DNA from 2 places in the Achromobacter sp. 1011791174 genome. Region 1 is predicted to be linked to the other one. Evidence: predicted binding sites of a transcription regulator. Region 1 holds the regulator's gene; the other holds the start of a gene.
The links. Region 1 encodes FNR, which switches genes on or off when oxygen is low (the NO sensors DNR and NnrR bind a similar motif). Its sites were predicted from a motif close to TTGATNNNNATCAA; they were not measured.
Positions count from the first base shown of each region.

Region 2: AC6LJ5_RS19015 (OmpW/AlkL family protein) is a predicted target of FNR. The motif match lies at 3,617-3,630, and genes of this name have one in related genera.

Region 1 covers NZ_JCBANH010000141.1:648-5,825, reverse strand. The annotation lists gene AC6LJ5_RS28675 (MFS transporter) at 1-419, opposite strand, end outside; gene AC6LJ5_RS28670 (hypothetical protein) at 589-1,743, opposite strand; gene fnr (fumarate/nitrate reduction transcriptional regulator Fnr) at 1,752-2,480, opposite strand; gene AC6LJ5_RS28660 (gamma-glutamylcyclotransferase family protein) at 2,577-3,050, opposite strand; gene clpB (ATP-dependent chaperone ClpB) at 3,190-5,178, shown strand, end outside.
Region 2 covers NZ_JCBANH010000056.1:29,764-34,941, forward strand. The annotation lists gene AC6LJ5_RS19000 (Bug family tripartite tricarboxylate transporter substrate binding protein) at 1-638, opposite strand, end outside; gene AC6LJ5_RS19005 (YbfB/YjiJ family MFS transporter) at 672-1,892, opposite strand; gene AC6LJ5_RS19010 (LysR family transcriptional regulator) at 1,957-2,820, shown strand; gene AC6LJ5_RS19015 (OmpW/AlkL family protein) at 2,916-3,554, opposite strand; gene AC6LJ5_RS19020 (glutamate synthase subunit beta) at 3,795-5,178, opposite strand, start outside.

The sequences.
Region 1 (5,178 bases):
GCGCTGGCGCCGTATTCCCCGCCCAGGCTCAGCCCCTCGATCACGCGCGCCAGCGCCAGCAGCGCCGGCGCGGCCAGGCCGATGGAAGCGTAGGTGGGCGTGAGTGCGATGATCAGCGAGCCCACGCACATCATGCCCACCGACACCATCAGCGACAGCCGCCGGCCGTGCCGGTCCGCGATATGCCCGAACAGCCAGCCGCCCAGCGGCCGCACGATGAAGCCGGCCGCGAACAGCGTGGCGGCATTGAGCTGCTGGACGACGGGATCGTGCGAGGGGAAGAAGGCGGGGGCGAAGTACAGCGCGAAGGCGGTGTAGGCGTAGAAGTCGTACCACTCGACCAGGTTGCCCATGGAGCCGACGAAAATGGCCTTGATGCGGCGCTTCGCGTCGGCGACATCCAGATGCGTGTGCGTCATGGCGGTCCTTGCTGCTTGCCGGAATGGGAAACGCCGGCGTGGCCGCAAGCGCGCCGCCGCCAGCATGTCCCTATATTGCTCCCGGCCGCGCGAAATTGCACGCGCCGCCGCGCCATCGTTCAGCTTGCTGTCATGATTGGAGGGCGCCCTGGACGGTGCCTGGCGGGCGCTACTTGCCGCGCGGCTTGATCGGCTCGCAGGGCGCGGCCTTGTCCGTCCCGCGCGCGCCTTCGCCCAGCAGGGCCTGGGCGCCGCATTCCGAGCCGAACATGTTCTTGCCGTCGTGGCCCACGCCGCGCACTTCGTAGCCGGCGCGGTGCAGCGTGACCGGCTTGCCGCCGCGCGACGCGAGCAGGAACTCGTATTGCAGGTAGGCGGTGCCGCGCGCCAGTCGCGTGGAGCCCTGGGCTTCGGCGCCGCAGGTCTTGTCCAGCAGCCGGTGCTCGGGGTTGTTGTCGGCGCCGCCTAGCAGGTAGGTGACGTCGCGCGCCGCGTAGCGCACGAACAGCCGGGATTCCTCCTGGCCGCGCGCGTAGGCGGGCAGCTTGTCGGTGCCGTACTTGTACTGGTTGTAGGTGGGGCAGATGCCGCGTTCGTAGGGCGCGTAGCCCTTGCCGTCCGGGCGTGGCCGCTCGTTGGTCAGGTACAGGTAAGAAGAGGGATTGGCGATCACGTAGCGCAGCGCCAGCCCGTCGCGGCGCAGCGGGCCGTCGACGTTGTTCAGCACGGCGTAGCGTTGCACCAGCTGCGCGCCGCCGGAATGGCCGGCCAGCACGATGCCGGCCAGCGCGGGCAGGCGCTGGCGGTCGTCCAGGCTGCGCAGCAGGTCATCCAGAACCTGGAACGAGCTGACCGGCGCCGGCCGGCCGGCGGCCTGCACGCTGTCCTCGCCTTCTTCCCAGCTGGCCTTGCGCCATGCCGCCATGCCGGCGAAACCGGAATCGATGGAACCGGAAAAACGCGGCGCCAGCACCAGTGTGTCGCGCGCGCGCTCCGGATTGCGTTCCAGCAGGTCGGTCACGTATTCGTAATAGCGGTCGGCGTCGCGCTTGACGCCGTGGATCACCACCACCACCTGCTTGATGTCGGCCAGTTCGCCCTTGCCCAGCGGGCGGTTGGCGTAGACCGGGATCTTGTAGCGATGGCCCGGCTTGCCCAGCTCGACGGTCTGCCAGCGCGTCGGCTTGGCCGCTTTGGGCGCGGGGGCGGATTCGTCGTAGTCGTAGGGGTCGGGCAGTGGCGTCTGCGCGGCGGCCGTCAGCGGGGCCGCCCGCGCCGCCAGCATCAGGCTGGCGGCCGGCAGGAAGGCGCGCGCGCGGCGCATGGGCGGCTTCAGCAGCTTTCTTGGCCCAGCAGCTGCTTGAGCGCGGGCTGGTCGAGGATGCGGACTTCGCGCTGGTTGATGCGGATCAGCCCATCGCGCGCGAAGCGCGAGAACAGCCGGCTCACCGTTTCCAGCGTCAGGCCCAGGTAGTTGCCGATTTCCTCGCGGCTCATGCGCAGCACGAATTCGGTGGACGAATAGCCCAGCGAGGCGTAGCGCTGCGACAGGTTCAGCAGGAAAGCCGCCAGGCGCTGCTCGGAGCGCATCGAGCCCAGCGAGGCCAGCATCTGGTGCGAACGCGTGATCTCGCGGCTCATCAGACGGCGGAACTGCTGCTGCAGCGAGGGCAGGTGGGCGGCGACGCGGTCGACTTCATTTAGGCGAATGACGCAGACTTCGGAGTCTTCCAGGGCGACGGCGGCCGACACGTGCTTGCCCTCGAGCATGCCGTCCATGCCGACGATCTCGCCGGGCAGGTGGAAACCGGTGATCTGGATCTGGCCAGTCGCGTCTTCGAGCTGCGTCTTCAGGCTGCCGAAGCGCACGCCATAGACCGCGTCGAGGGGGTGATCCAGCGAGTACAGCGTCTTGCCCTTTTCAAGGCGCACGCGTTCCTTCACCAGTTCGTCCAGCTTTTCTACTTCGGCGGCTGCCATGCCCACGGGCACGCACACGTGTCCCAGCATACACGTGGAGCAATGGGCGGCATCTGGGGCTACGGGGACCCTTTTTTGCATATTGACCTCTATAGCGCCCGTCGAGCGGCGGGTAGCCGATGCGGGCATGAAGCGTGATGACAATTGGTATTGTAGTCCGTTGTTACTACGGGTGTCTTACGCGCTCGCGGCGTCCTTGGACAGGGACGCCGCGCGAGCGTTCCCCGCGTGGCGGTAAACGACCCAGTCCGTGACGTGATCGACGGCCGCGATGTCGCTGGCGGCGCCACGCCGCGCGGGATCTATCGGGTAGTACTGACAGGGCAGCTCCGCGCCGTCCGGGCCCGGCTGCGCGAGGCGCGCCAGCACGTCGCGGCGCAGGAAGCAGCCGGGCCGGCCGGGATGGTAGTCCTCGATCTCGTCCATCAATTGGATATGGGCCGGCTCGACCTGATAGATATCTCCTAGGACGCGACGCCCGTCAGCCACGGGAATCAGGCCGGGCCAGGCGCCGAAGTCGACCAGCCGGCCCGGCACGCTGGCCGCGCCGACCCGCCGTACCGCCGGCAGTCCACGGTCGGAGGCGGTCCGCTCCAGGTCGTTGATCTCGCCCGCGCGTAGCGTGCCGTAGACAAAAACGTATATGCTCATGATTCCTCAGGTTGCCGCACGTCGATAGAGTCCGCAAGGCCGGCAGGGTATTGAAATTCCCCGTCCCGGCCGCATATTCAGGTCATCGAGCCAGCCGGCGATGCATCGGTCAGGCTCCTCAACAAGCCAAACGACCACTATGCGATTCGACAAACTTACCACCAAGTTCCAACAGGCATTGGCGGACGCCCAGAGCCTGGCCGCCCGCAACGATCATCCCTACATTGAGCCCATACATGTGCTGTCCGCGCTGCTGTCCGATCCCGACAGCGGGGCCGGTAGCCTGCTGGCGCGCGCCGGCGTCGCCGTGAACCGGTTGCAGCCGGCCATCGAGCAGGCGCTCAAGTCCCTGCCTCAGGTGCAGGGCGATGACAACGTCCAGGTCGGCCGCGAGCTGCAGGGCGTGCTGACGCGCACCGACAAGGAAGCCGCGCGCCGGGGCGACACCTACATCGCCAGCGAGTTGTTCCTGCTGGCGCTGGCCGACGACAAAGGCCCGGCCGGCCGCATCCTGCAGGAAGCCGGCCTGCAGAAGAAGGCGCTGGAAGCCGCCATCGACGCCGTGCGCGGCGGCGAGTCGGTGTCCGCCGCAGAGGGCGAGTCCAACCGCGAGGCCCTGTCCAAGTACACGATGGACCTGACCGAGCGCGCCCGCCAGGGCAAGCTCGATCCGGTGATCGGTCGCGACGACGAGATCCGCCGCACCATCCAGATCCTGCAGCGCCGCACCAAGAACAATCCCGTGCTGATCGGCGAACCCGGCGTCGGCAAGACCGCCATCGTCGAAGGCCTGGCGCAGCGCATCGTCAACGACGAAGTGCCCGAGACGCTGCGCGGCAAGCGCGTGCTGTCGCTGGACCTGGCCGCGCTGCTGGCCGGCGCCAAGTTCCGCGGCGAATTCGAAGAGCGCCTGAAAGCCGTGCTGAAGGAACTGGCGCAGGACGATGGCAGCAACATCGTTTTCATCGACGAGTTGCACACCATGGTCGGCGCCGGCAAGGCCGAGGGCGCGATGGACGCCGGCAACATGCTCAAGCCCGCGCTGGCGCGCGGCGAGCTGCATTGCATCGGCGCGACCACGCTGGACGAATACCGCAAGTACATCGAGAAGGACGCCGCGCTGGAGCGCCGCTTCCAGAAGGTGCTGGTCGACGAACCCGACGTGGAATCGACCATCGCCATCCTGCGCGGCCTGCAGGAACGCTACGAGATCCACCACGGCGTCGAGATCACCGACCCGGCCATCGTGGCCGCGGCCGAGCTGTCGCACCGCTACATCACCGACCGCTTCCTGCCCGACAAGGCCATCGACCTGATCGACGAGGCCGGCGCGCGCATCCGCATGGAAATCGATTCCAAGCCGGAAGTGATGGACAAGCTCGACCGCCGCATCATCCAGCTCAAGATCGAGCGCGAGGCCGTCAAGAAGGAGACCGACGATGCCTCCAAGCGCCGCCTGGGCGTGATCGAGGACGAGCTCGAAAAGCTGCAACGCGAGTACAACGACTTCGAGGAAATCTGGAAGGCTGAAAAGGCCGCCGTGCAGGGCACGCAGGCCATCAAGGAAGAGATCGACGGCGTGCGCGCCGAGATGGCCGAGCTGCAGCGCAAGGGCCAGTTCGACAAGCTGGCCGAGCTGCAGTACGGCAAGCTGCCCGACCTGGAGGCGCGCCTGAAGGCCGCCGAGATCGGCGCGGCCGAGGCCGCCACCGAGGCCGAGGGCGATGAGGGCCGGCCGCGCCTGTTGCGCACCCGCGTCGGCGCCGAGGAAATCGCCGAGGTCGTGTCGCGCGCCACCGGCATCCCGGTGTCCAAGATGATGCAGGGCGAACGCGAGAAGCTGCTGCACATGGAGGAATACCTGCACAAGCGCGTGGTGGGCCAGGACGAGGCCGTGCGCCTGGTGTCCGACGCCATCCGGCGTTCGCGCGCCGGCCTGGCGGATCCGTCGCGGCCCTATGGCTCGTTCCTGTTCCTGGGCCCCACGGGCGTGGGCAAGACCGAGCTGACGCGCGCGCTGGCCGAGTTCCTGTTCGACTCCGAAGAGCACATGATCCGCATCGACATGAGCGAGTTCATGGAAAAGCACTCGGTGGCGCGGCTGATCGGCGCGCCTCCGGGCTACGTG
Region 2 (5,178 bases), on a different contig from region 1:
GAATAACCCATCTCGAACATCATCGAGATATGGCCGCCCATCAGGTCGGTCGCGGCCAGGCTGCCGCCCTTGTACGGGACGTGCACGATGTCGATCCCGGCCTGCTCGCGGAACATCTCGCCGGACAGGTGGTGCGCGCCACCCACGCCGGACGAGCCGAACGACAGCTTGCCCGGTTGCTTCCTGGCCAGCGCGATCAGGTCGGCCAGCGTCTTGACCGGCAGCTCATTGTTGACGCTGAGCACCAGCGGGCTGTTCTCGATCAGGATGACGGGCGCCAGGTCCTTCTGCGGGTTGTACGGCATTTCCTTCATCAGCGACGGGTTCACCGCCATCGGCGCCAGGTTGCCGGTGCCGATGGTGTAGCCGTCGGGCTGGGCCTTGGCGATCAGGTTGGTGCCGACCACGCCGCCGGCGCCGGCCTTGTTCTCGACCACGACGGGTTGTCCCAGCGATTCGCCCAGCTTGCGCGCCAGCAGGCGCACGCGGGTGTCGGCGAAGCCGCCCGGCGCATAGGGCACGATCATGGTGATGGGCCTGGCGGGCCAGTCGGCGGCCTGGGCGTGGGCCTGGCTGCACGGGGCGGCGACGGCCGCGAGGGTGGCCAGGGCGGCGATCAGGGGGCGCAACGGTTTCATGCTGGGGACTCCTCTTTCATAATGAGCGCGGCCTCAGGGGGCATTGCCCCTTGGGTCGACTGCATTATGCCCAGCGCTGCCGCGCGCGGCCGTGATTTTCCCCAAGCCCCAGGCCGACAGCGCCAGCAGCGCCGCGCCCGCCGCCAGCGTCTGCGGCAGGCTGGCGCCCAGCCGCGCCGTCCAGGCGGCCAGCAGCGGGCCGACAATCTGGCCGGCGGCGAAGGCCGCCGTCATCAGGGCGGCGGCACGGGGCGCGGCCGCGCCCGCCAGGCGCCGGGCCGCCACCATGCCGGCCTGGGTGATGACCATGAAGGTGCCGCCCACCAGCAGCGCCGCCACGATCACGGCGGCCAGGTCGTGCCGCAGCGCCGCCACCGCCATGCCCAGCGCCATCGCCGCCTGCGCGCCGCGCCAGATCCGGATCTCGCCGTGCCGGCGCGCCAGCTTAGGCACCATCAGGCAGGACAGCGCGGCGGCCAGCCCGAACAGGGGCCAGGCCCAGCCGAACACCGCCGGATCGGGCATGACGTCCTTGGCCATGGCGGGCAGGAAGGTGGCGGGAATGATGTAGCCGATGCCGAACACGCCATAGTGCAGCGCCAGTCCCGCCATGCCGCGCGGCAGCGGTTCCCGGTGGGATGGGCGGGCGGACGCGGCGGTGGCCGGCAGCGCCGCGCGCAGTCTGGGCCAGGCGGCCATCGACAAGGCCAGCGCCAGCGCGCCCAGCGCCACCCAGCATTGCGCCGCCGTGGCGCCGGCCGCCATCAGGGCCAGGCAGGCCAGCCCGGTCGCCGCGATGCCGGCGCCCACGCCCGCATAGACCACGGCGGACGCGGCCGGCTCGATCGGGTCGCCGGCCCGCGCGGGCCGCCATGAGGCCACGCAGATGAAGCCCAGCGCGCTGGCCCAGCCGGCCGCCAGCCGCAGCGCGGCCCAGCCCGCCACGGAGTGGGGCAGCGGCATGGCCAGGGTCAGCGCCGCCACCGCCAGCAGGCTGGCGCCCAGCGCGGCCAGCGGCCGGCGCGGCGGCCACGCGGCCGCGATCAACGCGCCCAGCAGGTAGCCCGCGTAGTTGGCCGAGGCCAGCCAGCCGCCTTGTTCCAGCGAGAGCGCGGCGTCGTGCGCCATCAGCGGCCAGACCGGCGTGAAGGCGAAGCGGCCGATGCCCATCAGCGCGGCCAGCGCCAGCGCGGCCGGCCAGGCGAGGCTGACGGCGCTGCGAGCGGGGACGAGGGGCTGGGCATGGCTTGACATGAGCCCACTCTACGACTGTACTAATATCTTGAATAGTGAATTATTAAGAACATAGGTTCTTTAAATGAGAAATTTGGATCTGGACGCACTGCAGATTTTCAAGGCGGTGGCCGATGAAGGTGGCGTGGCGCGCGCGGCCGCCCAGCTGAACCGTGTGCAGTCCAACGTGTCCACCCGGCTCAAGCAGCTGGAGGCTGCACTGGATGCGCCCTTGTTCCGCCGCCAGAACCGGCGCCTGGTGCTGTCGGACCAGGGCCGCGTGCTGCTGTCCTACGCCGACCGCCTGCTGCGGTTGTCGGCCGAGGCGCAGCAGGCCGTGCGCGACGGCGCGCCGCGCGGCACGTTGCGCCTGGGCACCATGGAAAGCACGGCGGCGGCCCGGTTGCCGCCGGTGCTGGCGGCCTACCACGCGGCCTGGCCGCAGGTGCGCATCGAGCTGGTCACGGGCACCTCGGCCGCGCTGGCGGCCAAGGTGCGCGACTACGAACTCGAAGCGGCCTTCGTGGCCGAGCCCTTTCCCGCCGAGGGACTGGCGTCAACCGAGGCCTTCGCCGAAACGCTGGTCCTGATTTCGCCGCGCGCCTGGCCCGAGATCGCCGACGCGCGGGCGCTGGCCGATCACACGGTGATCGCCTTCGCGTCCGGCTGTTCCTATCGCCGCATCCTGGAGTCCTGGCTCGGCCGCGAAGGCGTGGCGCCGGGCAAGGTGATGGAGTTCGCGTCCTATCACGCGATCGTCGCCTGCGTGGCGGCCGGTACGGGCGTGGCCATCGTGCCGCGCTCCGTGCTGGATGTGCTGGGCGGGCAGACCGCGCTGCGGGTGCGCGACCTGCCGGGCAAGTACGGAGCCGCGCGCACCCGGCTGGTGTGGCGGGCCGATGACGACACGCCGGCGGTGCAGGCGCTGCGCGATCAACTGGCGGCCTGAGGCGTCAGGCGGTCGCGCGACGGCCATGCTGCGAGCGCCAAAAAAAACGCGCGGGCATGTGGCCCGCGCGTTCTTGCTTGATGCGTGCGTCCCGATCAGAAGCGATAGCCGACGCCCAGCGTCGCCACCCACGGGTTGATCTTCGCGGTGCCGATGCGTTCGCCGTTCAGGCTGACCTTCGACTTGATGTCGATGTAGCGGATGTCCGCGTTCATGAACCAGCGCTCGCTGATCTTGATGTCCGCGCCCAGTTGCGCGGCCACGCCCCACGAATCCTTCAGCTTCAGCTTCGAGCCGTCCAGCGCGCCTTCGGCCTTGGTGTCGAAGAAGTGCGTGTAGTTCAGGCCGACGCCGATGTAGGGCTGCACCATGCTGTCCGGCAGGATGTGCCATTGCAGGCTCAATGTGGGCGGCAGTTGCTTGCTCGAGCCGATCTTGCCCAGGCCGCCGCCACTGATGTCGTGCTGGAAGGGCCAGGCGCCCAGCAGTTCGATGCCGATGTTGCGCGTGGCCATGTAGGTCACGGTGAAGCTGGGACGGACGTTGTTGTTCACGTCCAGTTTGACGCCGCCGTTGAGCACGCTGCCGTTGTTGGAGTCGGGGCGGACCTGCGTGACGCCGACCTTCAGCAGCACATCGCCGGCCTCGTGGGCATGGGCGGGGACGGCGAAGGCGCCGGCGGCCAGCAGGCCGGCGATGGCGGTGGCGCGGACGCGCCCGAGCTTCGAAAACATTTTCTTCTCCGATCTTTCCGTGGGGTGAGACGACAGGTTCTCAAACCCTGGCGCCGGCAGGCTTGACAGGAATCAAACCCTACCGGGATGTCGGGAATCGCGTGGTCGCGCCGCAACACGGCGCGCTGCCCCGCGCGGATCGCGCGCGCGGTTTGGGGGGGCAGGCGCGCAAATGAAACGCCGCCCCGCGCCTGGACGGCGCGGGGCGGCGTGGGGGCCGTGCAGGCCGGTCCCGGCCGATCAGCGCGGCAGGTCGCTGGATCCCATCAGGAAGGCGTCCACCGAGCGCGCGCACTGGCGGCCTTCGCGGATGGCCCAGACCACCAACGACTGGCCGCGGCGCATGTCGCCGGCGGCGAACACCTTCTCGACGCTGGTGCGGTAGTCGTCGGTGTTGGCGCGCACGTTGCCGCGCGCGTCGCGGTCCACGCCGAAGGCGTCCAGCACGGTCTGCACCGGCGATACGAAGCCCATGGCCAGCAGCACCAGGTCGGCCTTGATCTCGAATTCCGAGCCTTCGACCTCGCGCATCTTCATCTGGCCGGTCGCTTCGTCCTTGAACCATTCGACGCGCGCGCCGACAAGCTTCTCGACCTTGCCGTTGCTGCCCTTGAGCAGCTTTGTGGTCACGGACCAGTCGCGCTCGCAGCCTTCCTCGTGCGACGAGGACGTGCGCAGCTTCAGGGGCCAGTAGGGCCAGGTCATGCTCTTGTTCTCGGACTCGGGCGGCTGCGGCATCAGCTCGAACTGGGTGACCGAGGCCGCGCCGTGGCGGTTGCTGGTGCCCACGCAATCGGAGCCCGTGTCGCCGCCGCCGATCACCACCACATGCTTGCCCTTGGCCAGCGTCTGGTTGGTCAGGCGGTCGCCGGCCACGGCCTTGTTCTGCTGGCGCAGGAAGTCCATGGCGTAGTACACGCCCGACAGCTCGCGGCCCGGCACCGGCAGGTCGCGCGGGGTTTCGGAGCCGCCGGTCATGACGACGGCGTCGAACTCGGCCATCAGCGATTCGGGCGTGCGCACCGTCAGGCCGTCGGCGGCCGCGTCGCTGGGATTGCCGATGTAGGTCGACGGCGCGAATTCAACGCCTTCGGCTTCCATCTGCGAGATGCGGCGGTCGATCTGGTGCTTTTCCAGCTTGAAGTCGGGGATGCCGTAGCGCAGCAGGCCGCCGATGCGGTCGCTCTTTTCGAACAGCGTCACGGAATGGCCGGCGCGCGCCAGCTGCTGCGAGCAGGCCAGGCCGGCCGGGCCCGAGCCCACCACCGCGACCTTCTTGCCGGTCTTGCGCGCCGGCACCTGCGGCGTGACCCAGCCCTCGGCCCAGCCCTTGTCGATGATGGCGTGCTCGATGGACTTGATGCCGACCGCGTCGCTGTTGATGTTCAGGGTACAGGCGGCTTCGCACGGCGCCGGGCAGATGCGGCCGGTGAACTCCGGGAAGTTGTTGGTGGAGTGCAGCACGTCCAGCGCGCGGCGCCAGTCCTGCCGGTACACCAGGTCATTCCAGTCCGGGATGATGTTGTTGACCGGGCAGCCGTTGTTGCAGAACGGGATGCCGCAGTCCATGCAGCGCGCCGCCTGCTGCTTGGCCTGGTCGTCGTTCAGGTGCAGCACGAACTCG